DNA from 3 places in the Novosphingobium sp. FW305-C-30-35 genome. Region 2 is predicted to be linked to each of the others. Evidence: predicted binding sites of a transcription regulator. Region 2 holds the regulator's gene; each other region holds the start of a gene.
What was found. The regulator LexA, encoded in region 2, represses DNA repair genes until DNA is damaged. The targets are predictions, from matches to a motif close to GTTCCNCNCTTGTTCT.
Positions count from the first base shown of each region.

Region 1: the regulator LexA is predicted to act here: its motif matches at 8,154-8,169, upstream of AC3WLM_RS09275 (DUF6771 family protein).
Region 3: the regulator LexA is predicted to act here: its motif matches at 7,614-7,629, upstream of recA (recombinase RecA).

Region 1 covers NZ_JBYSYJ010000001.1:1,868,581-1,878,402, forward strand. The annotation lists gene AC3WLM_RS09240 (hypothetical protein) at 1-585, shown strand, start outside; gene AC3WLM_RS09245 (helix-turn-helix transcriptional regulator) at 681-899, shown strand; gene AC3WLM_RS09250 (AICE element replication initiation protein) at 1,011-3,569, shown strand; gene AC3WLM_RS09255 (hypothetical protein) at 4,589-4,774, shown strand; gene AC3WLM_RS09260 (HNH endonuclease) at 4,849-5,859, opposite strand; gene AC3WLM_RS09265 (Ros/MucR family transcriptional regulator) at 6,115-6,612, shown strand; gene AC3WLM_RS09270 (diguanylate cyclase domain-containing protein) at 7,051-7,908, shown strand; gene AC3WLM_RS09275 (DUF6771 family protein) at 7,945-8,133, opposite strand; gene AC3WLM_RS09280 (YHYH domain-containing protein) at 8,357-8,578, shown strand; gene AC3WLM_RS09285 (IS256 family transposase) at 8,674-9,822, opposite strand, start outside.
Region 2 covers NZ_JBYSYJ010000001.1:202,207-213,146, forward strand. The annotation lists gene AC3WLM_RS01185 (IS256 family transposase) at 1-999, shown strand, start outside; gene AC3WLM_RS01190 (hypothetical protein) at 927-1,487, opposite strand; gene AC3WLM_RS01195 (NYN domain-containing protein) at 1,549-2,298, opposite strand; gene moaC (cyclic pyranopterin monophosphate synthase MoaC) at 2,524-2,997, shown strand; gene AC3WLM_RS01205 (molybdopterin molybdotransferase MoeA) at 2,994-4,199, shown strand; gene lexA (transcriptional repressor LexA) at 4,319-5,038, shown strand; gene AC3WLM_RS01215 (energy transducer TonB) at 5,289-5,957, shown strand; gene AC3WLM_RS01220 (ComEC/Rec2 family competence protein) at 6,067-8,367, opposite strand; gene gltX (glutamate--tRNA ligase) at 8,397-9,860, shown strand; gene AC3WLM_RS01230 (citrate synthase) at 9,907-10,940, shown strand, end outside.
Region 3 covers NZ_JBYSYJ010000001.1:972,887-983,826, forward strand. The annotation lists gene AC3WLM_RS04780 (cation:proton antiporter domain-containing protein) at 1-1,517, shown strand, start outside; gene AC3WLM_RS04785 (hypothetical protein) at 1,569-1,736, shown strand; gene alaS (alanine--tRNA ligase) at 2,171-4,816, opposite strand; gene AC3WLM_RS04795 (class I SAM-dependent methyltransferase) at 4,860-5,684, opposite strand; gene AC3WLM_RS04800 (glutathione S-transferase family protein) at 5,688-6,314, opposite strand; gene recA (recombinase RecA) at 6,471-7,541, opposite strand; gene AC3WLM_RS04810 (helix-turn-helix domain-containing protein) at 7,905-8,699, shown strand; gene gdhA (NADP-specific glutamate dehydrogenase) at 8,767-10,122, opposite strand; gene AC3WLM_RS04820 (SRPBCC family protein) at 10,286-10,940, opposite strand, start outside.

The DNA of each region.
Region 1 (9,822 bases), 1.7 Mb from region 2:
CTTCTGGGACATTTGAAGGAGCAGGCTACGCGCTTGCTTGCCATTCACGAGACCTTCGACATTTCTCCACTATCTCGCGTTCTGTATTCTGCCCAGCAAGGCAGCGACACGGTGGTCGACGCGCAACAGGAGCAGCGTGTGATCGACGCCCTGAAGGTGTTTGCCGGTGCGCCTTGGGAGGATTTTGTCGCCGCCACGAAAGCAAACAAGCGCGGTAACAAGCCAAGCAGAAGTCCGGAACTTGACGCCGCCGTGATGGCGGTGATGCATTACATGCACGCGAAAGGGCATCCCTATCGGGGTGGCTGGAAGCGTCCGGAGAAAAGGGAGCAGGTGGCTGCCAGCCGGACCACAGATACCGAGTGGACGCTTAGCGAGCCCGCAAAAAGCATTGTCGCCGTTTTGCGCAGGGTGGGCTTCGAATCCGACATTTCCGAGATTAAAGGCAGTTACGACAACTACGTAGGTATCTTGAATGGTAAAATTTCGCCTGAAGGAGAAACCTCGGAAGAGAATTTTCCGCGTCATCCTGAGTTCTCAGACTATCTACCGGACCATGATCGGGTGGAATACCGCTTCAAGTAAGTCTAAAGGGTGATTACAGTTACAGAATACGGCAGCAATCTTTGCACCTATTGTAACTCCATGGCGCACCAAACAACCCGCGCCTAGGAGAAACAATGTCTTATTCTAGCCAGCCGGAAGATTGCCCCTTCCTCGACATCAAGCAGGTGATGAAGGCGACCTCGCTGTCGCGTTCTAGCATCTATCGCGGCGTTAAGGCCGGAACTTTCCCCGTCCCCGTGGCCGTAACTACCGGGCGTGTCGCCTGGCGCGCAGCCGACGTAGCAAAGTGGATTGACGCCCCCCTTGAATGGGGCGCCGAGGCCGAGTTCTGACCAGGCCCACCGGGCCATAACGCGCGGCCCGAGGGCCGCGCCCCCACCGCAGAAACTTTTCCCAACCCCACCGGCAAGCCCGTGCTTGCTGGAACGAACGAGTCTTGCCGAATGAATACTCCTGCTGCCCCCTCGAAGCCGCCGCTGGCTGATCCCCAGCCAAATCTTGCCCACACCCAGGCATTCCTGCGCGCGATCGGCCGCGATGGCGTTCTGCATTTCCGTGCAATTCGCAAAGGCTTGCATGGGAAGGGCGATGTCCGCATCCGCAAAGGCTCGCATGAAGAGCTGCATCGCTCGCTTTTGTCGTTGAATGACGAAGGCTTTTGCGTCTTCGTCCAGGTCAATCCCTCTGACGGTAAGGGGGAATCCGCGGCCAATATCGTTGACGCGCACTGCTTCTTCGCCGACTTCGACGGCACGCCGCACGAAAACGTAAAGCGCTTAGGCCTGCCCCCGCAGATCACTGTTACGACCTCGCCGGGCAAGTTTCACTTCTACTGGCGCGTTGACGGCATCCCTCTGGATCAGTTCAGCAAGGTCCAGCAGCGCCTGATTCGCTTGTTTGGGTCTGATAAGTCGGTGCACGACTTGCCCCGCGTGATGCGTTTGCCCGGATACCTCCATAAGAAGAACCCTGCCACCCCGCATCTTGTTACCTGCGAGGTTGACGAGGAGCGCGAGCCGTACTCCTACGTTGATTTTCTTGCGGCTCTGCAGGCTGCCGAAAGGGCTGCTGGGATCGTCACTCAAGAGCGCAGCGCAGTGCGCCCGCTGCCTACCACACCCGTAGGCACAGGTGACGTTGCTCGTGCGGAGAGCGCTTTGCGCCACCTGGTGGCCCACGATGCGTTGGACCTTGGCGACTACCACGAGTGGATTCGCTTGGGCATTGCTCTGAAGAACAGCTTCCAGGAAGACGGCTGGAGCCTGTTTCTGACCCTGTCGTCTTCAGCCGACGGCTACGAGGGAGAGGACGACGTTCGCAAGCGGTGGGACAGTATTCGCGACGGGCGTAGCGATGGCGAGCGCCTTACTGTGGCAACTTATGTCCGCCGCGCGCAGGAGGCAGGCTGGAAGTTCGCGAGCGGGGCAACGGCACAAGGTGCCGACCCGGAAAGCACTGGCAGCGAAGGTGTTGGCATTGGCGGGCCGGAAAGCGGCAAGGGGCGCAATGTCGATCCGGCAAGCGTTATCATCGCCAGCACCATGAACGCGAACGACGACGTTTTCTTGACGCCTGATGGCAAGCCGCACGTGACGTTCGACCGCCGACTGGGCGGGGGGGCGGTGCGGCGGGTGACCGTCCCGCTGGAAAGTGGTGAATACCAAGACTTGCTTGCACTTCGGTATCACGAGGAAACGGCAACCAAGACTGCGTCGAAGGACAAAATCCAGGCGGCGCTCCGTATCTTGCGCGCCAGGGCAATGAACAAGCCGCGCGTCCCGGTTTACCTGCGCTCTGCTTTCCACGAAGGCAGTGTGTACGTCCTGCTCGACCCAAACGCCGGTCTCGTGGCGAAGATCGATGCGAGCGGCTGGCACATACTTGATGGTTCCCCACCTATCAGGTTCGTGTTGGGCAGTCGCGGCGCACTGCCCGCGCCTGTCTCTGGCGGCGAACTCGGGACTTTTTCCGCGCACTTCAACGTGTCTGGCGAAGACCTTCTGCGGATTGTCGGGTTCATGCTTGCAACCTTCTTCGCCGGAAATGCCAACCCCCTCCTTTTGGTCGAGGGGCAGGCGGGTTCTGCAAAAAGCACCATGGCTGACAAGGTTCTCGCCCTTACCGACCCCCCCAACGGTAATCACGCAGCGGGGCGCTTCAGTATGGCGACCGAAGAGCGGAACCTGCACGTGCAAGCATCGCGGTGCTCGGTCCTGTTGCTTGACAACGTGACGCAGTTCTCCGCCGATGTGGCCGACCAGTTGTGCCGCTTGCTGACCGGAGGGGCGCTCTCCACGCGCAAGCTGCACACCGATGGTGACGAGCATCAATCCTTCATTGCGCGCCCCTGCATCGCGACCTGCATCGGCGCGCCAAGTAACAGAGGTGACTTGCTGGACCGCACCTTGCGCGTAGTGGCGCAGCCAGTGAATCCCCGCCGCACCGAAGCGTCTGTGTGGAACGCCTTCTCGCAAGACGCGGGCAAGATGGTCGGCTTCCTGTTCGACTGTGTTGCCACTGCATTGCGCAATCGCAGCGCCATCGACGCAATGGTGGAATCGCAGCAAGTGCGCCCGCCGCGTTTGGCCGACTTTGCAGCATGGGTCGAGGCTGCTTCTGGCAAGCTTGGGCTTAAGCCTGGCGAGTTCTCCGACCTGTTGTGTGCCGAGCAGGAAGTTCTGCAGCGCAGCGCTGCGGAAGGTGACCCCTTGGTCGAGGCGCTTGTCGGGCACTTTAGCAACGGCGGTGCCGCATTGCGGGGCATCACCGCTAAAGAGGTCCTTTTGGTGCTAGGAAGCTATGCGCCTCCTGGCACTTTGCCGGCGACGAACAAGCTGAAGGATCGCGTGCAGCGGCTTGCCGACGGGCTGCGTGTGTCCGGGTTCGACATTAAGGTGGGCCGCAACCCGCGCGACAAGGTGGCCACGTTCGACATTGCCACGAACGATCACTTTGTGGCCGAGTCGGCGGGGGGCGGAAAGCCCCTGCCCACTGCGTTCTAACGGGCCAGCGTCGCGGGGGCTGTGGCAAGTTGCGGGTGTCGCGCGGGTGTCGCGCCACCCGCCGGTGCTGACCGAGAAGCGGGCAATTCTGCCCACTTGCGGGTGTCGCGGGTGTCGCGGTTATCTATCTCTATTTTCGAGGAAAAACAGGAGACAAGGCCGAGCCGCCACACCCCCGATTTGGGTGCCAAGACCGCAAGAATCGAAGCAGCCCCCGCGACCCCCGCGACGCCCGCGATTCTCTGGACAAGCGGAGAAACTGCTGGTGTCGCGGGGCGCACGTGCTGTCTGGCGACGGCGAAACGAGTCTCTACCCTTGGCACCCCACTGAGGTGACCTGGGTTCCGGCTGCCGACCTGGCCAAGGACTACCGGGCTTTTGCCCGCGCCCACGGGCACAGGGCAGACGACCGCGGCCTTAAGGCCAAGCTGGCCCGGTACATGCCGCCAGGCTTCGAGTCGAAAACGCGCCGCGACGAGGCAGACGTAAACAAGGCCGCCGTGCGCATGTACCCCATCCCGCCCAGAGCGGAGTGCATCCGGTGGTTTGGCCTGGCTACCGGGTACGAGGTTTCCAACGGCGACGAGCGGCCTGGGGCCGAATAGGGCCGCAAAGCGGTTCTGTTACGTTGTTACGTTAGAGACCCCTGTTTTCGATTCTTTCGTAGAGAAATTTACCCTGCAGTGGGGGTGTTTTATGTCTGCGAGGTGTCGAGATCAGTCACTCTAACGTAACAACGTAACGAGCTTTGCTAATTTTGTGACTCAGCACGCCACTTTGCAGTTCTGCCGATGGCTGGTGTACCCAAGCAGGGGAGGTGCTCTGTGGCGCGCCGTGCGATGGCCGGTTTTACCGCGCAACATTGCCCGCATCGCAAGATTTCGACCAGCCTGGCTGTGCAGATTTTTGGCAATCCCGGTGCCTCGATAGCGGCGGCATTTGCAGCGTCGGTTACCGAAAGCGGCCATTCCGGATACGACGCCATTGCTGCCATACGGTCCCGATGGTAACCTTCCGAAGTGAGCCGCAGTAAGCATCAGACCCTCAAGGGTATCATGGACGGGCAGTCCAAACGCGAAATCGACTTGATGTTCACCGAACAAGATCATGACGCAATGGAATGGGTTGCAAAGCGGCAGATCAAGAAAAACACGCTGACACGACGTCACGCATCGAAAATTGACGGTGAACCGCAAGAGAACTGACTTCCATTTCCTACCCCGTTCCCGTCGTTCGCGGGCACAATCAGATGTCCCGGAAGCGGACATTCCGCCCGCCCCTACCCCACCAGCGCGCGCAACTCCGCGATAGTCAGCCAGGGCTTAGCCTTGTGCACCATGCGGTGGCAGTTGGCGCACAGCAGCGCCAGGTCGTCGGGCGTGGTTTCGTCGCCGGGCTGCATAGCGTGCACAAAGCTGGTGTGGTGCGCCTCGATGTAGCCGTAGCCGCGCGGGCCGTAGGTGGCGGCAAAGTCAAAGCCGCACCCCTCGCACTCCAGCTTGCCATGTGCTTGTAAAACGGCGGCCTTCTTTACCGCGACCACCTTGCGGTTGCGCTCCAGGGTCTTGTGCAGCCTGTAGCTAACCTTGCCTTCCTTAACGCTGTACCCTTGCACGGCGTCCAGCGCGGCGGCGTCCATGTTGGCCACAGCGCCCGCGCGAATGGCTTCTGCGGCAACGGCCAACTCCTGCGGCTTGCCGTAGAACTCTGCCCATACTGCCTTGTCCAGCTCGCTCGCGCCCTTAAGGCCCTTGCCGCCCTTGCTGGTAAAGGCAGGGTCCACGCTGCGGAAATTCATCATCTTCATGATGACCCCGCTTGGGTTGCGGTACGTGTCCAGCCCTTCCTCTGTGGCCATCTGCCGCAGCAGGGCGGACACTTCCACAACATCGGGGTGGCCCGCCCCCGGGTCGCGCCCGCCGTGCTTTACGTAAAGGTCCAGCGCCAAGATTATCTGGTCGCGCGTCCACAGGGGGTTGCGCTTTGGCGCTTCGCCCGGCGGCGGCTGGAAAGAGAAGCCCAGCTTCTCCATCACCGGCATCACGTACACCTGCCCGCCAGAGAACTCGTCGTAGCGCAAGGGGGGCGGGTTGCCTGGCAGGTAGCCAAAGGCCGCGCCCGCAATGGCCTTGCTGTCGTAGGCTTTACCGTCGTGCCACAGCCTGTACTTCTGCGCGGGCTTGAACCCGTACTTCTGCAGGAAAGCCGCCTGGCCGATGGCGTCGTACTCGGCAAGGGCGGCCAGTATGGCGGGGCGCGTTAGACTGAATGTAGACCTATCGGCTGGCATGGCGTCCTGTGCGCGCGGTTGCTGGATGCATCCCGGTATGCATGTGCCGCGCCCGCTAGTCCATTACGAGCGGGCGGAAAGATAATCGGGCAACCTGCGCCAGAACGGCCCAAGTCTACTAGATTTCCACAATCTGGTATGCAGTCGCTGGACACAATACGCGGGCCGCAGTTGCCAAATGGGAAGCCGCATCCATAGTTGTGCCATGCGCAGCGGCGCTTTTTGCCGCGATACATATAGAAAGGCGGGTCTGCGATGTCCGAAGCACAGAACGAAATGCGCGAAACCCTTATCACCCTAACATCCGATATCGTGTCCGCGCATGTCGGCAATAACAGCGTTGCGGTTGGCGACCTGCCCACATTGATCGCAAACGTATACAACGCGCTGGCGGGGCTGGATCAACCTGCTCCCGTGGAAGAGGCAGCGCCGGAGCCTGCCGTCTCGATTAGGGCGTCGGTCAAGCACGACTACATTGTCTGCCTGGAAGACGGCAAAAAGCTGAAAATGCTCAAGCGCCACTTGGCCACGCGGTACAACATGACTCCCGACGAGTACCGCGGGCGCTGGAACCTGCCCGCCGACTACCCCATGGTAGCGCCCGCCTACGCGGAAAAGCGGCGGGATCTGGCGAAGAAGATTGGGCTTGGCCGTAAGCCAGGGGCCAGGCTCGTAGTACAGGGCGAGGCCCAGACCGATGCAGAACCCGAAGCTAAGCCCCGCGCAAAGCGGGTCGCTAAGCCTAAGCCATAGTCTCGGCGCGTCGGCAAAGACCGCAAAGAATTGCCTTTGGGGGCATGCGAAAGTTGTCTTCGACCAGGTTTTAATGACCAAAGACTTCTCTGTTGCGTTGTTACGTCAGAGGCCCCCAATTTTATTCTTTCGTGTATAAAAACCCTCCAGGGTAAAGTATATTCTCTAAGTAAAGCAGAATAAGGACCATCTAACGTAACAACGTAACGGAAATGGCGGCGGCATTTGATTTACAGTTAATCGCGCTTGAGGTGCGCGCTAGTGCTTTGCAGCTTTCGGCAACTAATTCACGGTTTTTTAAGACAATCTACGTACGAAACCCGAATGTCAGTGTTAGTCCCGAATGCCTTTTCACCTTGTGGGGAACAGATTTCTCCTGCGTCAAGGCAATGGGGATACCCTTCCGCTGGGATAGTCGATCCGCTTCTCGACCGTGGCATGGCTATAGCGGGAGTCGGCGCATGGTCCTGCAACCTTGCTGATAACAAGCTGAGCTGGACCTTAGGTATCTACAATATCTTCGGATTACCAATCGACACTGTCCCTGATCGGCAACTGGCGGTCGCGATGTATGCCGACGATTCCCGCGAAGAGATGGAAAGGCTCCGTGCCCACGCCATCGACAGAGGGGGCATCTTCACTCTCGATGCGCAAATCAAGCGCGCCGATGGCGAAATCCGGTGGATGCGTATCAGCGGGGAAATGGTACGTCGGGCTGGCGGAAGTCCAATACTGCACGGGTTAAAGCAGGATGTGACTGAGGGAAAGTTGCGCTCACAGGCTTTGCGACGAATGGCAGAGAACGACGCTCTCACAGGTTTGGCTAACCGCGCCGTATATGAAAGCCGATTCCTCAACGCGCGGAGCTCTGCCCCGTCGTTCGCTCCGCTTGGCGCTCTTATCCTTTTCGACCTAGACGGCTTCAAGGGTATCAACGACAGGTTAGGCCATCTGGCGGGAGATGCCTGCCTCAGGGTGTTTGCAGAGCGGTTGTCAGCGAACTTCCCGGAAGCACTTCTGACTGCCCGCATCGGCGGCGACGAGTTCGCTGTAATCGTCAGCAACAGAGAGCCAGAAGCCGCGTTAAATGCGCGTGTAGCCCGCTTCCTAACTCAACTGCGGGCACCCATTTTTTGGCAACAACACATGTTTACAATTGGCGCGGCAAGTGGCGTGGCTGCTCCGAACGATCCATACTTTTATGACCCCGAAGAATTATTCATCCGTGCCGACGCGGCGCTATATGCCGCCAAGAGAGCACCTGGTCGGGCAGGGGCATCAATTTCACTAAAGTAGGGCGGCACCATTAGGCCGTCTGCCGACCACTGCATGTCACAGGGTCAGGTTGGCTTGCCGCGTTTCGCTGTCGTCCGGAACGTCGGCGTGTTGCAAGATAGTGGTGGCCAGCTCGAGCGCGGCGTCCTCGCGCAGCCACGGCTTTGGGTCGGAAATGCCAACGCGCGCCCAGCCTGGGGCTGTTAGCAATGCTTCGGCGATGATGCTTCTATCGATTCGGGACATGGCATATTTGGGACATACAAAGAACAACGATGCAAGGCGGATGCGCGACCATTGACTTGCGGCCCTCTGCACGGGACCTTGGAGGAATGCGCATACGCCTCGAGGCTGCACTTCTCGGAATCCTGATGGCCTTACCCGTGCTGTACTGGATGTATGGCGCAATCAAGGATTGGACTCGTTAGCGTCTTTGTGACACGTTCCCTGCTTGAACAGGGGAAACAAAATGAAATTATTCCAGGTATTTGCTTGCGCTTCGGTTTTCGCTCTTTCAGCCCCGGTAGTGGCCCATGATGAGCCTGCCAAAACCAGCAAAACAACGGTTATCAAATCCACTCAGAAGAGCACAAGCGTGCCTGGGGCTCCCCAACACAGTGGCGGCACCGACGCTAATGGATGCCACAAGAATCATTCCACGGGCGAGTACCACTGCCACAAGCCAAAGTAGGGGCGAGCGGTAAACCGCCCCCCCAACGGCTGCAGGCGGTCGTGTCCCACGGGGTGGTGTAGGAACCGTCGATCCGCAGTAGGATCAGGTTCGGGTCAGGCAGCCAGAGCTGGCAGGCTGACAATGGGGTTATGGCTCACCGAGCCGAGGGTTTCCAGCGTCATGTAACGGCGTGACACCGCCCACTCATCATTCTGTTCCAGCATGAGTGCTCCGACGAGGCGGACGACGGCGGCGTCATTCGGAAAGATCCCGATGACATCGGCCCTTCGCTTAATCTCCTTGTTCACCCTTTCCAGCGGGTTGGTCGAAGCGATCTGCGCCCAGTGCTCCTTCGGGAAGGTCATGTAGGCAAGCACGTCCTCGCGCGATCCGGCCATCATGTCGGCCAGCTTCGGGAACTTCTCGCGCAGGGCATCGGCGACCTGTTCCCATTGCTGGTGAGCCGCTTCAGCCGTTTCCTGCGCAAAGATCGTCTTGATCATGGCGATGACTGCCGGTCGCTGCTTGGGCGCGGCATGTGCCAGCGCATTGCGCATCCAGTGGACCCGGCAGCGTTGCTGGCTCGCGGCGAACACCTTGCTGGCGGCGGCGCGCAACCCCTTGTGGTCGTCCGCGATGACCAGCTTTACCCCGCGAAGTCCCCGGTCGGCGAGCGAGCGCAGGAAGGCTTTCCAGAAGGGTTCCGCTTCTGAAGGGCCGGTGGCAACGCCCAGAACCTCGCGCCGACCATCGGTGTTGACGCCGACGGCGATTATCGCCGCCGTCGAGACGATCCGCCCGCCCTCGCGGACCTTGAGGTAGGTGGCGTCGATCCACAGGTAGGGCCACTCGCCCTCGATCGGCCGCTGCAGGAAGGCGTTCACCCGTTCGTCGATCTCGGCCACCAGACGGCTCACCTGGCTCTTCGAGACGCCGCTGGCGCCCATCGCCTTGACCAGATCGTCGACCGAGCGAGTCGAGACACCGTGGACGTAGGCTTCCTGGATCACCGCCGCCAACGCCTTCTCAGCCGTGCGGCGTGGCTCAAGGAAGCTCGGGAAGTAACTGCCCTTCCTGAGCTTGGGGATCGCCAGCTCGATCCGGCCGGCCCGAGTGTCCCAGCCCCGTTCGCGATAGCCGTTGCGGTGGTTGAGCCGCGCCGGGCTGCGACTGCCCGCAGCCGCACCCGTTCTGGCCTCAATCTCCAGATCCATCATGCGCTCGGCGGCAAATGCCAGCATATCGCGCACCAAATCGCTGTC
Region 2 (10,940 bases):
CGGGCCGGCCGGATCGAGCTGGCGATCCCCAAGCTCAGGAAGGGCAGTTACTTCCCGAGCTTCCTTGAGCCACGCCGCACGGCTGAGAAGGCGTTGGCGGCGGTGATCCAGGAAGCCTACGTCCACGGTGTCTCGACTCGCTCGGTCGACGATCTGGTCAAGGCGATGGGCGCCAGCGGCGTCTCGAAGAGCCAGGTGAGCCGTCTGGTGGCCGAGATCGACGAACGGGTGAACGCCTTCCTGCAGCGGCCGATCGAGGGCGAGTGGCCCTACCTGTGGATCGACGCCACCTACCTCAAGGTCCGCGAGGGCGGGCGGATCGTCTCGACGGCGGCGATAATCGCCGTCGGCGTCAACACCGATGGTCGGCGCGAGGTTCTGGGCGTTGCCACCGGCCCTTCAGAAGCGGAACCCTTCTGGAAAGCCTTCCTGCGCTCGCTCGCCGACCGGGGACTTCGCGGGGTAAAGCTGGTCATCGCGGACGACCACAAGGGGTTGCGCGCCGCCGCCAGCAAGGTGTTCGCCGCGAGCCAGCAACGCTGCCGGGTCCACTGGATGCGCAATGCGCTGGCACATGCCGCGCCTAAGCAGCGACCGGCAGTCATCGCCATGATCAAGACGATCTTTGCGCAGGAAACGGCTGAAGCGGCTCACCAGCAATGGGAACAGGTCGCCGATGCCCTGCGCGAGAAGTTCCCGAAGCTGGCCGACATGATGGCCGGATCGCGCGAGGACGTGCTTGCCTACATGACCTTCCCGAAGGAGCACTGGGCGCAGATCGCGTCGACCAACCCGCTGGAAAGGGTGAACAAGGAGATCAAGCGAAGGGCCGATGTCATCGGCATCTTTCCGAATGACGCCGCCGTCGTCCGCCTCGTCGGAGCACTCATGCTGGAACAGAATGATGAGTGGGCGGTGTCACGCCGTTACATGACGCTGGAAACCCTCGGCTCGGTGAGCCATAACCCCATTGTCAGCCTGCCAGCTCTGGCTGCCTGACCCGAACCTGATCCTACTGCGGATCGACGGTTCCTACACCACCCCGTGGGACACGACCTCGCGCCATCCTGCAAGGCTGCGCCGACAAGGGTCGAGGTGAATGACTTCGCCACCGAAAAGCTGGTCCAACGACCCTTGGCATCGAAGTCCAGCCCGTAGCGCTCCAATCGCACTTTGCCATCCTGCACGATCACCAGCCCCGCCGTGCGCTGGCTTGCCATGTATTCGTCCAGTCCCGGCACGGTCAGCGGCTTGCCTGCTGGAAGAGGCAAAGGTTCGGCCGCAGGCGCAATCGTGTTGGCCTTGGCCAGAAACGGCAACCTGTCCATCGCCCGGAAAGCCGCATCACGCTGCCCTTCCCGCCAAGACAGCACATCGGCATTGGTCGGCAGCGCAAGAAGAATCCCCCGCGTTTCCTTGTCAAGCGAGGCAAACCCGGCGCCCCCTGCCAGCACGACCGCTCCTAACAAAACCCACCGCTTCCGCATCCACCGCTCCCGTTATTGACACTTGGGACAATAGCGAGCGCTGGCAGGGCGGCAAGTGACGTCAGGCCACCAACCGCACCTGCGATTGGGTGGAACCCGCAATCTTTTCAACGGCGAAGCGGCCGTCCTTCTTGAACACTTGCAGCCAGCTCCTTGATCCGAACGAGGCGGGTTGGAGCTTCGCCTTGCTCAGGACGGTAGCGAGCTCCCGCAATGCCACCCATTCCCGCTGGCTGGCCAACTCGTTCAAAGCTTCCCTGACTTTGGCCCAGTTGGCGGCTTCCGATTTGGACGGCTCTTGCGGGGGCTTGGCTTTGGTCGCAGCTGCCGTTGGTTTCTCGACTTTCTCAGAGGATGTTGCGGCAGCCTTCCTCGTGTTCAGAACGATATGGTATTTCGAGCAACTGTTTCGGAGTTTCAGGTCAGCGGCATCACCGCCGAAACCATGCACTTCGGCGCCCTCCCTGCGCAGAAATTCGACAAGTGGCTGAAAGTCACGGTCATTCGATGCAATGCAGACGCAATCAAACCCCTTGCGCAGGACGATTTCGACTGTCTCGACAGCCAAGGCGATGTCGGTGGTGTTCTTCTTGTTCTTTGAAGGTGTAACCTGTCTCACATCGAGCGGATGGTCTTTGGAATGGTCTATCCATTCGCCATTCGCCCCGTTTGCAAAGTTTCCATAGACACGGCGCAACTGCACGTCCCCCAACGACGTTGCGATCGCTTCAATCTTTGACATCGTGCTTGCGGGCACGTTCTCGCCATCAATCATGATGGCAACACGCTTCTTGTTCTGCACAGTATTCATCAATGTGCTTATTGCGGCAGAAGGCTAACGAAATCCCAATATGTAGTCACTTCGGATTGGAAACGCTTTCCTACAGGGCAGGTTTTTGCCATGGTGCCGACTGTCAGCGAAGCACCTTGAAAGCCCCGGAAATCCGCGCCAAAACTGCGTTCCAACTCCCGTTCCGCAGTTCTCTCTGGACAGTGTAAACCCCGTAAACCCCCATTCAGCATTCCAGGGACAACGATGAACGACCTCACCCATCTCGATTCGACCGGCACCGCTCGCATGGTCGACGTCGGCGGCAAGACCGAGACGCACCGCGTCGCGATTGCGCGTGGTATGATTCGCATGTCTGACGCCACGCTCGAGGCGATCAGGTCCGGCAATGCTCCGAAAGGCGATGTGCTTGGCCCAGCGCGGATTGCCGGGATCATGGCGGCGAAAAGGACAGGCGACCTCATCCCGCTCTGCCATCCGCTGGTGCTCGATGCGGTCAACGTCGATTTCGCCTTCGTCGCCGACGGCATCGAATGCACTGCCACCGCTTCGTTGACCGGTCGCACGGGCGTAGAGATGGAAGCGTTGGTGGCGGTGAGCCTCGCCCTGCTGACGATCTACGACATGGCCAAGGCTCTCGACAAAGGCATGGTGATCGAAAGTGTCCGTCTGATCGAGAAGCGGGGCGGCAAGTCCGGAACCTGGCGCGCTCCGGAATGAAAGCGCCGCCCCTACCCCTTGCCGAAGCGCAGAGCCGGTTGCTCGCGCTCGCGCCTTCGCTGCCCGTCGAGCATCGCTCGGTTGCCGAATGCCTTGGCCATTACCTCGCCGAGGACCTCCTTGCCCGGCGCACGCAGCCAGCGGCAGCCCTTTCGGCGATGGACGGCTATGCCATGCGCAGTGCCGATCTTCCGGGCCCGTGGCGCGTGATCGGTGAAAGCGCGGCCGGCCACCCCTTCGGCGGCGAGGTCGGCCCCGGTGAAGCCACCCGCATCAGCACTGGCGCCATCCTGCCAAAAGGCGCGGACATGGTGCTGCTTCAGGAGGACAGCGCGCGCAACGGCAACGAGCTGAGCTTGACCGGCGAGCCACCGCAGCCCGCTTCGCGCCACGTTCGACCCGCAGGCATGGATTTCAGCTCTCGCGAAACGCTGATCTCTGCGGGTAGCCGCATTAGTCCTGCGCAAATCGCGCTCGCCATCGCCGGTGGCCACAGCCATCTCCCCGTGCGCCGGCGTGTCAGCCTGGCCGTCATCGACAGCGGCGACGAACTGGTTCCTCCCGGCCACCTGCCCGACCTGCACCAGCTTCCCGCCAGCAACGGGCCGATGCTCTGTGCGATGGCCGCCTCCCTGCCGGTCGATATCCGCCATGCCGGTCCTGTGGCGGACGAACTCGCAGAATTGGTCCGCGCGCTGGACGCGGCAAACAACTCGGACATCATCGTCACAAGCGGCGGGGCGTCAGTCGGGGATCACGATCTCGTTCGCCCGGCGCTCGAGGCCGTTGGCGCCTCGATCGACTTCTGGCGCATCGGCATCAAGCCGGGCAAGCCGCTGCTGGTGGCAACGCGTGGATCCCAGATCATTCTCGGCCTGCCCGGCAATCCCGCCTCGGCCTTCGTCACGGCCTACCTGTTCATGCTCCCCCTGCTGAGAGCGATGCTCGGCGCGAGCGCGCCTCTGCCAAAAGCCATCCCAGCCCGGCTTGCAGAGCCACTGGCGCAGGGCGGGAGCCGAATGGAGTTCCTGCGCGCGATATGGGACGGAGCGTCGGTAAGGCTCGACCCGCTCCAGGATTCCGGAGCGCTCTCTCCACTTTCAAGGGCCAACGCGTTGGCCGTGCGGGAAGCAGGGGCCGAGGCCAAACCGGCCGGAACGGATGTTCCTATCTACCTCCTCGAAAATGGCGGAATTGCTTGACGAGTCGCAACAGGTTGCTTATCCGTTCCGCATTCGTTCGCCGGGATGGAACATTCACTCCCGGTCCATGAAAGACCAGCGGCTTTGCCTCGAAGCCGCGCATTGCGGAGTGGCCGCCGATGTTGACGCGCAAGCAGCACGAACTGCTCACCTTCATTCAGGTCCGGCTTGAAGAGTCGGGCATCTCCCCCTCGTTCGAGGAGATGAAGGAAGCGCTCGATCTGAAGTCCAAGTCGGGCGTCCACCGGCTGATCTCGGCGCTTGAAGAGCGTGGCTTCATCCGCCGCCTCCCCAACCGCGCACGGGCACTCGAAGTCCTCCGCCAGCCAGACAGCGCGGTGGGCAAGCAGAGCGCCGTTCGGCAGATTGCCAATGCAGATGGTGGAGCAACGGGCGGAAGCGTCACGGCGCTTCGTCCTGCACCAAAAGCGCCTCCCGTGCCTGTGGCGGCAAACGACGTGATCGAGCTGCCGCTGCACGGCAAGATTGCAGCCGGTGTGCCAATCGAAGCCCTCGAGACGACGGCGACCCTGCCGGTTCCTGCCGCGCTACTGGGCGCAGGAGAGCATTACGCACTCGAAGTGTCCGGTGACTCGATGGTTGAAGCCGGGATCTTCGATGGCGATTACGCGCTTGTCCGCAAGACAGATATGGCGCGCGATGGCGAGATCGTGGTTGCACTTGTGCGCGGGGAAGAGGCCACGCTCAAGTATCTCCATCACGAAAAGGGCATGGTTCGGCTGGATCCCGCCAACGCTGCCTATGATCCTCAGTTCTATCGCCCCGACGAGGTGACCGTGCAGGGCAAGCTTGCAGGCTTGTTGCGGCGCTACCACTGACGTTTGTTGCAACATAGCGCCCGGCCTTCGGGCGTGCCTGATGATAAAGGCCGCTGCGCAGGAAATGCGCGGCGGCTTTTTTTGCATCAGCATGTTATGGCAAATATCAATCGATTTGGTTGAGATTCTTCTGGATGTGATCCAGTGTGAAGTATAGTATCCACTGTTACCGAATGCCCCGCCATGGGGCGCCCCTTTCCGGGACGGCCCGCCAGAACATGGGGCGTCGGCAACGGAAGAGGTGTTGCCAATGGCTTATGCAATCGAGAATACGAGACGCAGGCAGACACAGACCTTCATCGCGGTCGGGCTGCTTCATGGAGTGGCGATCTGGGCGATCGCTTCAGGGTTCGCCAACAGCATGGTCACGATCCTGACGGACCGACTTCCTGCCAAGCAGTGGGAGGACGAGGAGGTGAAGGTAACGCCTGTCGCTCCTCCGCCGGACGTGAAACCTTCCCCACAGCCTGGCAGCCGCTCGCTGGTGGCCCCCCGCCCCGACATCGCGATTACGCCGGTGGATCCTTCAAGCACAGTCCGGGATATCGAGGTCACCCCGATCACGCCAGTCGACCCTATCCCGAACGTCCTGCCCGAGCCCCGCCCCTCTCCCTCGCCGAGCTTTGCCGTGCGCACAGCATCGCCGAAGGGATCGCCGGGCTCATGGATCTCGGACCGCGACTATCCCTCGGCCGCAATCAGAGAGGAAAGAGAAGGGCTAACCCGGTTTCGCCTCTCGATAGGCGTGGATGGCCGCGTCACGGGATGCGAGATTACCGGATCGAGCGGGTCTCCTGACCTTGATGCAGCGACATGCACGAAAGTCAGCGCGCGAGCGCGGTTCACTCCTGCACTTGGCAGCGACGGCATGCCGACTGCGGGGAGCTACGTCGGATCGGTGCGCTGGGTCCTCCCCTGATGAATTGAGCCGGGCGAACGTCAGGTTCGCCCGGCAAGTTCGGCGGAAAGGAGCGCTGCTTTGAGATCATCGCCCGCCGGACAAGGAAATGGACCGCCCTGGGTCGCATTCATCGCTTGGAAGCCACTAGCGCCGTTACCGGCACGGTTGCTTCAGACGCATCTGGCGTTTCGGCTCCGGCGTCGTGGAGGTGCGTTTGGCTGAGCGTCGGGCGCGGTACTGGCCAGCGATACCAACCATGCTGGCCCTGCGCCTCCGCTACGGTGCGAATCCGGCCAGAGGCAAGATCGATGGATATGCCTCCCGTATTGGCGAGATAGGATCGGTCTGCCTTCAGCATGCGCGGGCGGCACGATGCCGGAAGGCGTCGATCGGCGATGACGATGTCGGCCCGCTCGCAGGCCGCCACAAGCGCCATGTCGTCAATGTAGTTTCGGCTGCGGGCCATCAGGAGCGTAAAACGCCGTTCGTTTCTGAGCACCGTTGCAGCGCAGAAGTCTTCATTGCAGCGAGCACCCGGCCATTCATCGAGGCGACGAAGGCTGCCTTCCATTCCGGCAAGTTCGAGCAAGTTGTCCCGCATGTAATCGCCCCTTCCCATGCGCAGGACGATCAGGTCCGATCCTTCGCCGGCTATGCCGACATGATGGCCATCACCGGTGACAAGCACATCGGGCCGCGGCGTCAGGACCATAGCGGTGATGGCAAGACCGGCGGGTATGGTGCCAAGAAGGCGCACCTTGCCCACCCAGAGTGCCAGCCACAACATGCCGACGAGGAACAGCGCGTAGCTCCATGTTTCGAAGGGCGGCATTGCAGTTACTGAGCCGGGTTGTGATGCCACGAAGTGTGCCAGCGCCAGCAGCAGATCGAGGGACTTGCCAACCAGCCACCAAACCGGTGCGCCAAGGCCTGCGAGATCAAACACCAGGGCCAAGCCGATCAGCGGCATGGTCACGAAAGTGGTCAGCGGAATGGCAATGACGTTTGCCAGCGAGCCATAAACGCCAGCGCGATGAAAATGGAACAGGCCGATTGGCATCAGTGCGAGTTCAATGACCATGCCGGTAGCCAGCAACATTACGAAGCTTCGCCCAGCCCGGACCAGGGGCCCATGGTGTTCACCGGTGAGGAACGAGCGGACCGGGCCCGCCGAGTGAAAGGCGATGATCGCAATCACGGCCGCGAAACTCATCTGGAAGCTGGGGCCAAGGACGGCATCGGGCCAGAACAGCATGACGACAAAGCCGCCAACCGCGACCATTCGCATCGATAGTGGATCGCGTCCCAAGGCCAGCGCACCAAGGACAAGCAATGCCCCGATGCACGACCGGATGGTGGGCACTTCCGCTCCGGTCAGCAAGGTATAGCCAAATCCTGCCAGGGCGCCTGCCAGCGCAGCTGCAAGAGGCACGCGGATCCTGAGCGCAACCCAGGGAAAGAGCGCGAGCAAGCGCGCAACCAGCCAATAGACGGCCCCCACCAGCGCGCTGACATGCAAGCCGCTGATCGACAGGAGGTGGGTCAGTCCCGCATCGCGCATGGCGTCTTCATCGCTGGCAGCAATCGCCCCGCGATCCCCGCTGGCAAATGCGGCCGCAATTGTCCCCGCCGATCCGGTCAACCGTGAGCGGACATGCTCGGCCAGCGACTTCTGCAAGCTGCGAAGCGTGGTATCACGATCTGATCTTCCGACCACTCGCACATCGCCCAGCACCGTTCCCGTCGCTGCAAGGCCATCGAACCAGGCCCTGCGAGCAAAGTCATACGCGCCCGGAAGCATGGGAGCGGCCGGTGGCATGAGCCGGGCGCCCAGGGCGACCCGGGCACCTTCAGCCACGTCTCCCGGATCCTTGTCGTAAGGCAGGTTGACCCGCACGCGGACAGGACCGGCCATGCCATCCAGCATCACCCGCAATACGAGGCGCGCGCGCGCCTTTGCCGGCTCCTCCCGTCGTTCAAGAACTTCTCCGGCAAGAGCAGAAACCTGCGGTCTCGCTATGCCCGGTTGCCCCACCAGCGCGGAGCGCGTCCAGATGGTGACCTCGCCGGCAGCCACCATGATCGCCAGTCCTGCCACGGCGAGGCGCAGGTGAGGCCGCTTCTCGGCATTGATCGCCAACAGGGCAAGGATGGCGATGGCCCCAAGCGCCAACAGTGCGGCAATCCAGTCGGAGCGGGAGGGAAGCGCTACCCACAGCACGATGCCTGCGGCAAAGGCCACCACCAGCCAGAGCCCGCGTTCGAACGGGTGTGCATCCAGGAAGCGTTCTGCAGCGTCGATCCGACCATCAAGCATGCTGGACAATCGCGCGCGGATGTCCCAATGCCGCGCGCGTTCGCCCGGTTCAGGGACCGGTTCGGCGGCGGGGTAGTCTGCCGCTGGCCGATCTGCAGCCGGAGACGCCATGACATTCAAAGCAAAGGAAAGCGCGGCCGATGGCAAGCGCCACTGACACCGTTTCTGCAGGATCGCCCGGCAATGCCCCGGTCGTCACCCGTTTCGCCCCTTCGCCCACTGGCTTCCTGCACATTGGCGGCGCGCGTACGGCGCTGTTCAACTGGCTCTATGCTCGCCACAACGGCGGCAAGTACCTGCTGCGCATCGAGGATACCGATCGTGCTCGCTCGACCGATGCGGCCATCGAAGCGATCTTCGACGGGCTGAACTGGCTGGGTCTGGGCGGAGACGAGGAGCCTGTGTTCCAGTTCGCCCGCTCGGAACGGCACGCTCAGGTCGCGCACCAGATGCTGGAGGCCGGACACGCCTATCGCTGCTACCTGACGCAGGAAGAGCTCGCCGCTCGTCGCGAGAAAGCCCAGGCCGAGCGCCGCCCCTTCCGCATCGATAGCGAGTGGCGCGATGCGACGCCTGATCAGTGGCCGGCCGACCAGTCCTACGTGGTGCGCATGAAGGCGCCGCGGGAAGGCGAAACGACGATTCCCGATCGCGTTCAAGGTTTTATCACGGTCCAGAACAGCGAGCTTGACGACTTCATCGTGCTGCGTTCGGACGGCACGCCGACATACATGCTCGCTGTCGTGGTCGACGATCATGACATGGGCGTCACCCATGTGATCCGCGGCGACGATCACATCAACAATGCGTTCCGTCAGCTGGTGATCGTCCGTGCGATGAACGAGATCGAAGGTGGTTGGCCCGATCCGATCTACGCGCACATCCCGCTGATCCACGGTGCCGATGGCGCCAAGCTCTCAAAGCGTCACGGTGCGCTGGGCGTCGACGCCTATCGCGACGAGATGGGGCTGCTGCCCGAAGCGGTGTTCAACTACCTGCTGCGCCTCGGCTGGGGCCATGGTGACGAGGAAATCATCAGCCGCGATCAGGCGGTTGAATGGTTCGATATCGCCAACGTCAACAAGGGCGCATCGCGCTTCGATCTCAAGAAGCTGCTGAACCTCAATGGCCACTACATTCGCGAGGCTGACGATGCCCGGCTTGCCGGGCTGGTCGCCCCGCGTATGGCTGTGCTGGAGCCTGGCTTCGACGCCAAAGCGGGCATGGATCTGCTGACCAGAGCGATGCCGGTGCTGAAGGTGCGCGCTGCCGATCTCAACGAACTGGCGACCTCCTCGGTGTTCCTGTTCGCGCAGCGCCCCCTGCCCATGGCGGAAAAGGCGGCCGCACTACTGACCGACGATTCGCGCGCGATACTGGCCAAAGTGGTGGCTGCGCTCGAGGCGGAAAACGGCTGGACAATCGAAGGGCTGGAGGCCACTTTGAAACAAATGGCCGAGGAGCTTGGGATAGGCTTGGGCAAAATTGCCCAACCGTTGCGCGCGAGCCTGACGGGACAGACTACCTCGCCGGGAATATTCGACGTATTGGCACTGCTCGGCAAGGACGAGTCGCTGGCGCGCATCCGCGATCAGTTGGCTTGAACCCGGGCATAAACTGTAAAGACAGAAGAAACAGGAGGGCTTAGGCGTGAGCGAAAACCAGGCTTCTTTGACCGCTGGCGGCAACAGCGTGGACATGCCGATCAAGAGCGGCACCATCGGGCCGGACGTCATCGACATCCGCAAGCTCTATGGCCAGACGGGCATGTTCACCTATGACCCGGGCTTCACTTCGACGGCAAGCTGCGACAGCGCACTGACCTACATCGACGGTGATGAGGGCGTGCTTCTGCACCGCGGTTACCCGATCGGCCAGTTGGCCGAGCATTCGTCGTTCATGGAAGTGAGCTACCTGCTGCTTAACGGCGAACTGCCGAGCCAGCAGGAACTTGCGGACTTCAGCCGCACGATCACCCGCCACACGATGCTGCACGAGCAGCTTGCCACGTTCTATCGCGGCTTCCGTCGCGATGCGCACCCGATGGCGATCATGTGCGGCGTCGTCGGCGCGCTCTCGGCGTTCTACCACGACAGCACCGACATTGCTGACCCGACGCATCGCAAGATCAGCTCGCACCGCCTGATCGCCAAGATGCCGACGATCGCGGCGATGGCCTACAAGTATTCGGTTGGCCAGCCCTTCGTCTATCCGGACAACAAGCTGTCCTATACCGGCAACTTCCTGAAGATGACTTTCGGCGTTCCGGCCGAAGAGTACGAAGTGATCCCCGCTGTCGAGAAGGCAATGGATCGCATCTTCATCCTTCATGCCGATCACGAGCAGAACGCTTCGACCTCGACCGTCCGTCTGGCCGGTTCCTCGGGCGCCAATCCGTTTGCCTGCATCGCGGCAGGCATCGCCTGTCTGTGGGGCCCGGCGCACGGCGGCGCGAACGAAGCCGCGCTCAACATGCTCAAGGAGATCGGCACCCCCGATCGCATCCAGCACTACATCGACCGCGCCAAGGACAAGAACGATCCGTTCCGCCTGATGGGCTTCGGTCACCGCGTCTACAAGAACTACGATCCGCGCGCGACCGTGATGCAGCAGACCGTGCGCGAAGTGTTCGACGCGCTGAAGGTCAACGATCCGCTGTTCGAGACCGCCCTGCGCCTCGAGGA
Region 3 (10,940 bases), 770 kb from region 2:
AGCTGTCCTTCAATCGCCTGTGGGACATGCGCCGACTGGTCTTCGGCCTTGGCGCGATGGAGCTTGGCATTTCGGCCTTCCTCCTGTCGGCGGCACTTCTGGCCACCGGTTTGCAGATCAGCGGCGCTTTCGGCCTCGGCCTTGCACTTGCGCTTTCCTCGACCGCGCTGGTCCTGCCCATCGCCGGCACCCATGGTCCCGTCGGCCGCGCCGCGCTGTCGATGCTCCTGTTCGAGGATATCGCGCTCGTGCCGATCATCTTCATCCTTGGTGCAATGGGCCCGGTCGCCGCGCATTCGGATGGCCCAACCCTTGGCGAAACGCTGCTTTATGGCGGCATCGTCATTGCCGTCCTGCTGGTCGGCGGACGCCTGCTGCTACCGCGCCTTTTCGCCCAGGCTGCACAGACGAAGAGCCCCGAGTTGTTCCTTGCTGCCACGATGCTGGTTGTGATCGCCGCAGCGCTGTCGACGTCTCTCGTCGGCCTCTCGCCGATCATGGGCGCGCTGCTGGCGGGCCTGCTCATCGCCGAGACCGAGTATCACACCGAGGTCGAAGCGATTACCAAGCCGTTCAAGGGCCTCGCGCTGGGCGTTTTCCTCATCACCATCGGCATGGGCATAGATTTGCGCGTCGTCTGGGCACAGATCGGGCCGCTCACCCTCGCAGTCGTCGGTGTGGTGGTGCTCAAAGCGCTTGTCACGATGTTCGCCCTACGCGCCATGGGCAAGGAGCGCGCTACCGCACTCGAAGCCGGCATCCTGATGGCCAGCCCATCGGAAACTACCCTGATCGTGCTGACCACGGCCGCCGAGGCAACCCTCATCGACCGGGAGACTGCCCAATTCTGGCAGATCGTCACCGCCATCGGCCTGACAATTACGCCGCTCTTGGCCAAACTCGGTGAGACATGGGGGCAGCGGGTCGCGCGCGGGACTGCGGACGTCGGACAGAATACATTCGTCGAGGAGCCGGAAGGCGAGCGCGTCGTCGTCATGGGCTTCGGCCGCGTCGGCAGGCTCATCGCCGAGATGCTGACGGTCCACAAGGCCGCCTGGCTCGGCATCGATTCGGACCCCGGCATCGTCAGGAACGCGCGCAAGGATGGCCTGCCGGTCCTGTTCGGCAACGTCGACAGCGAAGCGGCAATCGCCCGGCTCGGCCTCGATGATGCCAAGGCGATGATCCTGACGATGGACGAACCCGTCCTCATCCTGCGCATGGTCAAGCGCCTGCGCAGCGCACATCCTGACCTCCCGATCATCGTCCGCGCGCGCGACGCGATGCACGCCGCCGCGCTTTACAAGGCCGGCGCCAGCCATGCCGTGCCCGAGACGCTCGAAAGCTCGCTACAGCTGTCCGAAGCTGTGCTCGTCGATCTCGGCTTCCCGATGGGCCCGGTCATCGCCTCGATCCACGAAAAGCGCGACGAACTGCGCCAGAAGATCAAGGAGGAAGGCGAGCTCAATTCGCTTCCCAAGCTCAAGTCTGCCTCGCTCCGGGAACGCTCTGCCTGACAGCCCGCAACCGATCTCCTTGCCCTGTGTTTTCATGGCAAGGAGAGAAACATGACCCACCGCAGCAACAAGCCCGACCTGAACCCGGCGACGCAGGACGATCAGCCGAACAAGGGCCCGATCAAGGGGCCGCAGCAGACCGACGCCACGATGCGCGAAAAGGATCTGGCCCGCGGCTCCGAACCCGAAACGCGCGGCGCCAGCGGGCGCAGGCAATAACGGTCAATTCGTTGCGTCTGACTTGGGACCCCGGAGCGCGCCAGCCGCAAACCACATGCCGAACAGGACCCAGACGAGTATGTAAGGGATAGTCACGCGGTCGATTGGGTACGTGCTTGCGCGCCAGATGCACCAGCAAGTCCCCATGACCGCAAGTCCCCGTGACTGTGGCCCTGCCCGATCTTTCCAAACGGAGGAGGCGAAACGCAAAAAGGGCCAGAGCAATGCGAGAGCGACAGCAGGCGCGAGAAATTCAAGTAACGGCAAATAGTCGTTGAAACAGTCGTCGAATCCGCCCGCGAATACACGCCCGCGGCAAGCGACCTCCCGCTTTGCACCTTGGCCGAGGAGCGGAAAAGTCGAGATGGTCATCCACAACAGGCCGCCAGCCCATTTAGCGAGCGTCCGAGCCCTCTCAACGCCCGGCGATGTGGTCACCCAGCCAGCACCGCCTTAGCCGCGCTGATCGCTTCAGCCGCCTTTGCTCCGTCCGGACCGCCGCCTTGGGCCATATCCGGACGGCCACCACCGCCCTTGCCGCCAAGTGCTTCCACGCCTGCGCGCACCATATCGACCGCGCTGACCTTTCCGACGAGATCCTCTGTCACCGCCGCCGCGATTGAAGCCTTGCCCTCGTTCACCGCCACGATCACCGCAACGCCCGAACCCAGACGCTGCTTTGCCTGATCGAGCAGTCCGCGCAGTTCCTTGGGGTCCAGCCCGTCGAGCACCTGGCCCGAGAACTTCACGCCGCCCACTTCCTCATCCGCGTTCTCCGCCTTGGCTGCCCCGCCGCCCAGCGCCAGCGCCTTCTTGGCCTCGGCCAGTTCGCGCTCGAGCTTCTTGCGCTCTTCCATCAGGGCGGACACGCGGGCTTCCACGTCTTCCGGCGTCGTGCGCAGGATCGACGCGGTGTGCTTCAATGCCTCTTCGCGGGCCACGAACCACTGCCGCGCGCCCTCGCCGGTCAGCGCCTCGATGCGGCGCACGCCCGACGAGACCGCGCTCTCGCTGACGATGCGGAACACGCCGATATCGCCCAGCGCCCGAACGTGCGTGCCGCCGCACAGTTCGACCGAATAGTGCTTCTCCGTCGCACGGCCCATCGAAAGCACGCGCACTTCCTCGCCATACTTTTCACCGAACAGTGCCATCGCCCCCGCCTCGATCGCATCATCGGGGCTCATCAGGCGCGTCGTCACTGGTTCGTTGGCGCGAATCTCGGCGTTCACCTCGGCCTCGATCGCGGCAATGTCATCAGGCGTCAGTGCAGTCGGATGCGAGAAGTCGAAACGCAGGCGATCGGCAGCAACCAGCGAGCCCTTCTGCGTCACGTGCCCGCCAAGGCGATTGCGCAGTGCCGCATGCAGCAGGTGCGTGGCCGAGTGGTTGGCGCGGATCGCATCGCGGCGTTCGACATCGATGTCGAGCTTCACCACGTCACCGACCTTGATCGAACCCGCTTCAACCTTCGCGTTGTGCGCGTGCAAGCGGCCCAAGGGCTTGGCGGTGTCGCTCACCGCCAGCTTCAGGCCATCGGCACTGGTGATCGTGCCGGCATCGCCGGTCTGGCCACCGCTTTCGCCGTAGAACGGCGTCTGGTTGACGATCACGGTCACGTCATCGCCCGCCGCAGCGCTCCCAACTTCCTTGCCGTCCTTGACCAGCGCAACGACTTGCGCCTCGCCGGTGGTGGCGGTGTAGCCGGTGAACTCGGTTGCGCCGACGCGTTCGGCAATGTCGAACCACACTTCGCTGTCGGCGGCTTGGCCCGATCCCTTCCACGCCGCGCGCGCCGCCGCCTTCTGCTGCGCCATGGCAGCATCGAAGCCCTCGCGGTCAACCGCAATGCCACGGGCGCGCAAGGCGTCTTCGGTCAGGTCGTACGGGAAACCGTAAGTGTCATAGAGCTTGAATGCGGTCTCGCCCGGCAGCGCATCGCCCTCGCCCAGCGCGGCGGTCGCTTCGTCGAGCAGCTTGATGCCGTTCGAAAGCGTGCGGCGGAACTGCACTTCCTCGCGCAGCAGGGTTTCCTCGATCAGCGGCTGCGCACGGCCCAACTCAGGATAGGCAGCGCCCATCTCGGCGACCAGTGCCGGCACCAGGCGGTGCATCAGGGGGTCCTTGGCACCCAGCAGGTGCGCGTGGCGCATGGCGCGGCGCATGATGCGGCGCAGCACATAGCCGCGGCCCTCATTCGAAGGCAGCACACCATCGGCCAGCAGGAAGCTGGTCGAGCGCAGATGGTCGGCAATCACGCGATGGCTGGCGCGCTGCTCGCCCTCGGCCTTCACCGAAGTCAGGCTTTCGGACGCGGCAATCAGCGCCCTGAACGTGTCGGTGTCGTAGTTGTCGTGTTCGCCCTGCAGAACGGCGGCAATGCGCTCCAGGCCCATGCCGGTATCGATGCTCGGCTTGGGCAGGCTGCCGGTGATTTCACCCGCGGTCTGCTCGAACTGCATGAACACGAGGTTCCAGATCTCGATGAAGCGGTCGCCATCCTCTTCCGGCGATCCCGGAGGGCCGCCCCAGATGTGATCGCCATGATCGAAGAAGATTTCGGAGCAGGGACCGCACGGGCCATCGTCGCCCATCGCCCAGAAGTTGTCCTTGGTGGCGATGCGGATGATGCGATCTTCAGGCAGGCCTGCGATCTTCTTCCACAGCTCGAACGCCTCGTCGTCGGTATGGTAGACGGTGGCGAGCAGCTTGTCCTTGGGCAGGCCCCATTCGCGCGTCAGCAGCGTCCACGCATGGGTGATCGCCTGCTCCTTGAAGTAGTCGCCGAACGAGAAGTTGCCGAGCATCTCGAAGAAGGTGTGATGCCGCGCAGTGTAGCCGACGTTGTCGAGATCGTTGTGCTTGCCGCCCGCGCGCACGCACTTCTGCGACGAGGTGGCGCGTGGGGTCGCGCGTGTCTCGAGCCCGGTGAAAACGTTCTTGAACGGCACCATTCCGGCGTTCGTGAACATCAGCGTCGGGTCGTTGTAGGGCACCAGCGGCGCAGACTGCACCACATCGTGCCCGTGCGAGCCGAAGTATTCGAGGAAGGAGCGGCGGATTTCGTTCGTCGAAGTCATGAAAGGCCGATTAGGCGAGCGTTCGGCGCGCTACAAGCACGTTTCATCCATCATTGTGATCGGACGTGGCGCTTACCAGCCACGCCGCAGCATTGAATGCCACCACGCCGTCCCGATGATGGGCCTCCACAAGCTCGGCGAGCCGCATCTCGACCGCTGCGCGCTCGGCCTCGGGCAAAGTCCGCAAGGCCGCCGCAGCAGGTCCGATGCGGCGGAACAGCGCCATCGCTTCGCCCACGGCATCTGGCCCGGTGCCGGCGATGTACCGGAAATCCACCGGCGCGAGCTCCACCGCCCGCCATCCTGCCATGCAGCGTCGCACGTGTTCCGGCAGGGCAAAAGCGAAAGGTCCGGGCGCGGTCGGCGAGGTTTGCGGAGAATCACCTTTCGGCAGTAGCGCCGCGATGGCCGCCGCCCAGTCGTTCTCGGCAGCCTTGCGAAAGCACGAGAAGACCATGCGCGCTCCTGGCATCGCCTGCGCGGCCAGATGGGCGAAGGCTGCTTGCGGATCGGAGAAGAACATCACGCCGTGGCGCGATAAATACAGGTCCGGCCGTGACGCGGGTTGCCACTGCGAGGCATCGGCCAGCTCGAACGTCAGGTTTGGCTGAATGGCGCGGGAGCGGGCCGCATCGACCAGATCGGCAGAGATATCCACGCCGGTCACCTGCGCTTGCGGCCTTGCCTCGGCAATGGCGATCGACAGCTCCCCCGCTCCGCAACCGATATCTGCAACAGCCGCGCCCGGCTCTCGAGCGATGGCGGCCAGAAGTTTGGGTGTCAGGTCGGAAAAGCTGACATCGGTGCGCCGCCATTCGCTGGCCCAGCTCCGTCCGACCGTCCCCTGCCAGTCACTCGCGTTGGTCATGCCTTACATCCCGAAATAGTCGCCGCCCTTTTCGCGCGCGCGCTGCCACGCGGGCCGCGCGTGGATGGCCGCGACGAATGCCGCGAGCTTGGGGAAATGTGCACCCGCCCCTTGCATGACCGCGATCTCTGCCGGGAAGCTCATCATCACATCCGCCCCGGTCCAATTGTCGCCGATAAAGTGGCCGGACGGGCGCAGGATCTGCTCCATGTAGCCAAAATGGGCTGCCAGCTGTTCGTCGATGCGCGGCTTCAGCGGCGCGGCAGCCTCTCCAAGGCGCGAGGTATAAAGCTGCAGGAGGACGGGGGTCATGGCCGAGCCTTCGGCAAAATGCATCAGTTCGAGGTGCCGCAGGGCGTCGTCCGAACCTTCCGCCGGGAGCCATGTGCCCTTGCCATAGCGTTCGCACAGGACCTGCACGATCGCGCCCGATTCCTCGATGACCCGGCCATCGATCTCCAGCAGGGGCGATTTGCCCAGCGGGTGCACGGCCTTCAGTTCGGGCGGGGCAAGGTTGGTCACCGCATCGCGCTGATAGTGCCGAATCTCGTAATCGACGCCAAGCTCCTCCAGCAACCAGAGGACCCGCTGCGAACGGCTGTTGTTGAGATGGTGAACGATGATGCCCATGGCGATTCTCCGTGCGGTTTAAGTGGAAGGTTAACCCGCAACCGCCGGCGCGCAAACAAAAAGCCCGCGCGATCCTGCCGGGGAACGCGCGGGCTCTTTGTCTGGCTGGCGGGCCCGGCTTGCACCGGGGATGGAGGCTGCCCGCCGCCTTGAAGATCAGACGTCGTCGTCCGCGTCCGGACCGACCATCAGACCTTCGGCAACCTTGTCGGTGCGGCCGCGGATCGCGGCTTCCAACCGGTCGCAAAGTTCGGAATTCTCGCGCAGGAAGTTCTTGGCGTTCTCGCGCCCCTGCCCGATGCGGATCGAGTCATAACTGAACCAGGCACCCGACTTCTCGACCAGCCCGGCCTTGACGCCGAGGTCGAGGATTTCGCCGATCTTCGAGATGCCTTCGCCATACATGATGTCGAATTCAACCTGCTTGAACGGCGGAGCCACCTTGTTCTTGACCACCTTCACGCGCGTGGCGTTGCCGACGATCTCGTCACGATCCTTGATCTGGCCAGTGCGGCGGATGTCGAGGCGGACCGAGGCGTAGAACTTGAGCGCGTTACCGCCCGTCGTCGTCTCGGGGTTGCCGTACATCACGCCGATCTTCATGCGCAGCTGGTTGATGAAGATCACCATGCAGCGCGAACGGCTGATCGAACCGGTCAGCTTGCGCAACGACTGGCTCATCAGGCGGGCCTGCAGGCCGACGTGGCTGTCGCCCATCTCGCCTTCGATTTCCGCACGCGGCACGAGCGCGGCCACCGAGTCCACCACCAGCACGTCGATCGCGTTGGAACGGACGAGCGTGTCGGTGATTTCCAGCGCCTGTTCGCCAGTATCCGGCTGCGACACGATCAGGTTGTCGATATCGACACCCAGCTTCTTGGCATAGACCGGGTCGAGCGCATGCTCGGCATCGATGAATGCCGCCGTGCCACCGGTCTTCTGGGCCTGGGCGATGACGTGCAGCGCGAGCGTGGTCTTGCCCGAGCTTTCCGGCCCATAGACTTCGATCACGCGTCCGCGCGGCAGACCGCCGACACCGAGTGCGATATCAAGCCCCAGCGACCCGGTGGAGATCGCCTCCACCTGCATCGCTTCCTTCGAGCCCAGCTTCATTGCCGAACCCTTGCCGAACGCACGGTCAATCTGTGCAAGGGCTGCGTCGAGCGCCTTCTGACGATCCATGTCCTTGATCTTACCTTCCTCGATGAGCTTGAGCTGAGCCGCCATGGCTTCGTTTCCCTTGCTAGAGTTGGCTGACACGAGCCGTCAACAAGGGTTATGTACTCGTTGTGTTCCCGTGGAACAAGAGGGGAACGATATATTCGCGCCGATTTGGCAACGCCTTGGCGCAAATCCTTAGCTTATCTCGCTTTTCTCGCAATATGCGCGGCCGGCAGGATGGTGCGCAAACGGCGTTATCCACGACGCGGGTCGGTTTCGTGCCAAATTGGACGCGCTTCCGTGAAGCGTTGCTTGTGGTCGAATCGCGGCGCCCTGCCATTCACCGATCGCAGAGCCGGCCGCCGTCATTGCAAGAATGCAGAATATCTATAAAGTTAACCCCGACCGTATATCGAAAGTTACTGCTAAATGTCTCAATCCCGTAAGCCGCAGTCTGCGGCCGGTGGCGGCGGCGGGGGCAGACCAGGGAGCCCGCCCCCGGGCGCGAAGCCGAAAGGCCCGCGCCAGGAAGTCGTCAGTGCACGTACGCTATACTTCGGGAATGGCGATCCAGCGCCCGAAACCGCGCTCGCTCGCGCGATCTCGGGCCGGGTTCAGCTCCACCGCATTACCGACGATTACATCGGCCATATCGACGACAGTCGGGAATACTATAACACGCTTTTCGTCATTGGCAGCGACCCTGTCCGGATCCGCAAGCTCATGCGCATCTACCGGCCCTTGCTGAAAATGAAGGCCAAGATAGTCATCATGCGCGAAGTACGGCCAAGCGTGAAAGCGCAGTTGCTCAATGCCGGTTTCGACGATGTCTTCGATCGTGAAATGCCGGTCGCCGAGGCTGCAGCGCGCGTGCGAGCCGTGCTGGGCCGCATCGCCCAGAGCCAGCAGTCGAAGGTCGTCGAGGAAGTCAGGGACCTGCATCTTCAGCACTTCACCCGAGAGCCACTGCTCGGCCGCGAGGCGCGTGTCCTGTCCATGCTCGTAGCCGCGCGCGGGTCACCTGTGCGGAGCAGCCAGCTTGCCATCAGTGGCCGTTCGACGCATCGACCGATCAGCACGAAGTCGCTGCAAGTCCTGATTTCCGGCCTGCGCTCCAAGCTGCGTCCAAATCTGCGAATCGTCAGTCAGGGCCCGGCAGGGTACTCCCTGCAGGAGATCTCTCCGGTCCGGTCATTGCTCGACAGCGCCTCGAAGATAACTTGAGCAACCGACCGTCTGACCCGAGGGTGCCCCGTTCGGCGCCCCCGGTTCTCCAGCCTCGCCTTCCGGATCAGACGACGCCGAAGGCCAGCATCGCATCGGCCACCTTCTTGAAGCCGGCGATATTCGCTCCCTTGACGTAGTCGATATAGCCGCCGCCCTGATCGCCATAGGCGAGGCACGACTTGTGGATGCCCGACATGATGTCCTTGAGCATCTGCTGGAGTTCTTCCTCCTTCCACGAGCGGCGTTCGGAGTTCTGGCTCATTTCGAGGCCGGAGACGGCCACGCCGCCAGCGTTGGAGGCCTTGCCTGGCGCGTAAAGGATCTTGGCTGCCTTGAAGACATGCACACCGTCCAGATCGGTCGGCATGTTGGCACCCTCGGCCACCGCCTTGCAGCCGTTGGCGATCAACATGCGCGCATCATCGCCGAGCAGTTCGTTCTGGGTCGCGCAAGGCAGCGCGACGTCGCAAGGCACGCCCCATGGCGTCTTGCCGGCCACGAATGTTGCCTTCGGGAACGCCGTGACATATTCCTCGATCCGGCCGCGACGGTGGGTCTTGTGCGTCTTCACCCAGTCGATCTTTTCCTGATCGATACCGTCGGGGTCGTGGATGTAGCCCCCCGAATCCGACAGTGTCAGGACCTTGCCGCCCAGTTGCACGATCTTCTCGGCGGCATGGGTTGCCACGTTGCCGGAGCCGGAGATCACCGCTGTCTTGCCCGTGAGGTCTTCTCCCTTCGTCGCCAGCATGTTGGCCAGGAAGTAGACCGCGCCATAACCGGTCGCCTCGGTGCGGATCAGGGAACCGCCCCATTCGAGGCCCTTGCCGGTCAGCACGCCTGTGAAGTTGTTGGTGATGCGCTTGTACTGGCCGAACATGAAGCCGATCTCGCGCCCGCCTACGCCGATGTCGCCTGCGGGAACGTCAATGTCGGCACCAATGTGGCGGTAGAGTTCGGTCATGAAGCTCTGGCAGAAGCGCATGATCTCCCGCACGCTCTTGCCCTTGGGATTGAAGTTCGATCCACCCTTGCCACCCCCCATCGGCAGGCCGGTCAGCGCGTTCTTGAAGGTCTGCTCGAACGCCAGGAACTTCAGCACGGATTCGGTGACGGAAGGATGGAAGCGGATGCCGCCCTTGTAGGGGCCGATCGCATTGTTGTTCTGCACGCGCCAACCGCGCTGCACGCGAATGTTGCCGTTGTCGTCCTCCCAGCAAACGCGGAACGAGACCACGCGATCCGGCTCGGCAATGCGACGCAGGATCTGCTGCGAGTGATACTCCTCCTTGTCCTGCATGAACTCGAAGATGTCTTCAGCAACCTCCTGAACCGCCTGGACGAATTCCGGCTGATACGGATTGCGCTTCTTAACGCCCTCCATGAAGGTCGGCAGGTCAACATGATCGGATACGGCCACGGTACTCTCCCCCAAGTCGGAACCTCTGTCGGCTCACGATATGTATGCCGGTAGCGGCGGGTGCGGCCCGTTATTCGCCCAACCCGGAGAGGTTCCGAGTCGCGCTGTTGTTGGCATTCAGATTAACGCCTTTTGCGCCGTGGGAAAGCGGCGATGCTTGCCCTCACCGCCCGGGCGGCAGGCGATCATCCTTCTTCTTGAAAAGCTGGTCGAGCGCCGACTTCACAGACTCACCGGCCGCTGCGTCATCCTTTGTCGGATCGGGGGTATAGGTCGGTGCATCTTCTTGTGATGGTGGTAGTGCCACGTCTGTGGCACTGTCGTTCGCACCCGGCCTGGTTCCGGCAACCGAGGCTTCCGGGGCCAGCGGCTCCGTCGAAAGCAGCTTTGTGTCAACCGGACTCGCTGGTCCGATAAGTTTGGTCAACCCGCTGATCTGCTCGCCCAGGACCTTGTCGACGGCCCCCGAAATGGTGTCGGTCTTGTAGCGCATGAAGCCGCCGACAACATATTCCCAGAGAATGCGGGTCGACTTTCCACCGCCGCCCTCCACTGGCTTGAATGTTACCGTCATGGTCCCGTTCACCGCCTCGGACTGCAGCGGGCCAAGCCCGCCCACCAGCCTGAGGGCACGGTAAGGTTCGGCGTAAATTACGCGCATGTGCATGACAGATCCCGGCTTCTGCGTAGCCGGAGCGCCCTTCGGAACGGGCAGCCTCTCGCAGAAGCAGCCGTTTGCACTCGCATCCAGGGAAAGATTGGCCGCCTCGCCGGAAAACGTGTGCTGCGGGTTCCACCACAGCGACGGCGTCGTAAAG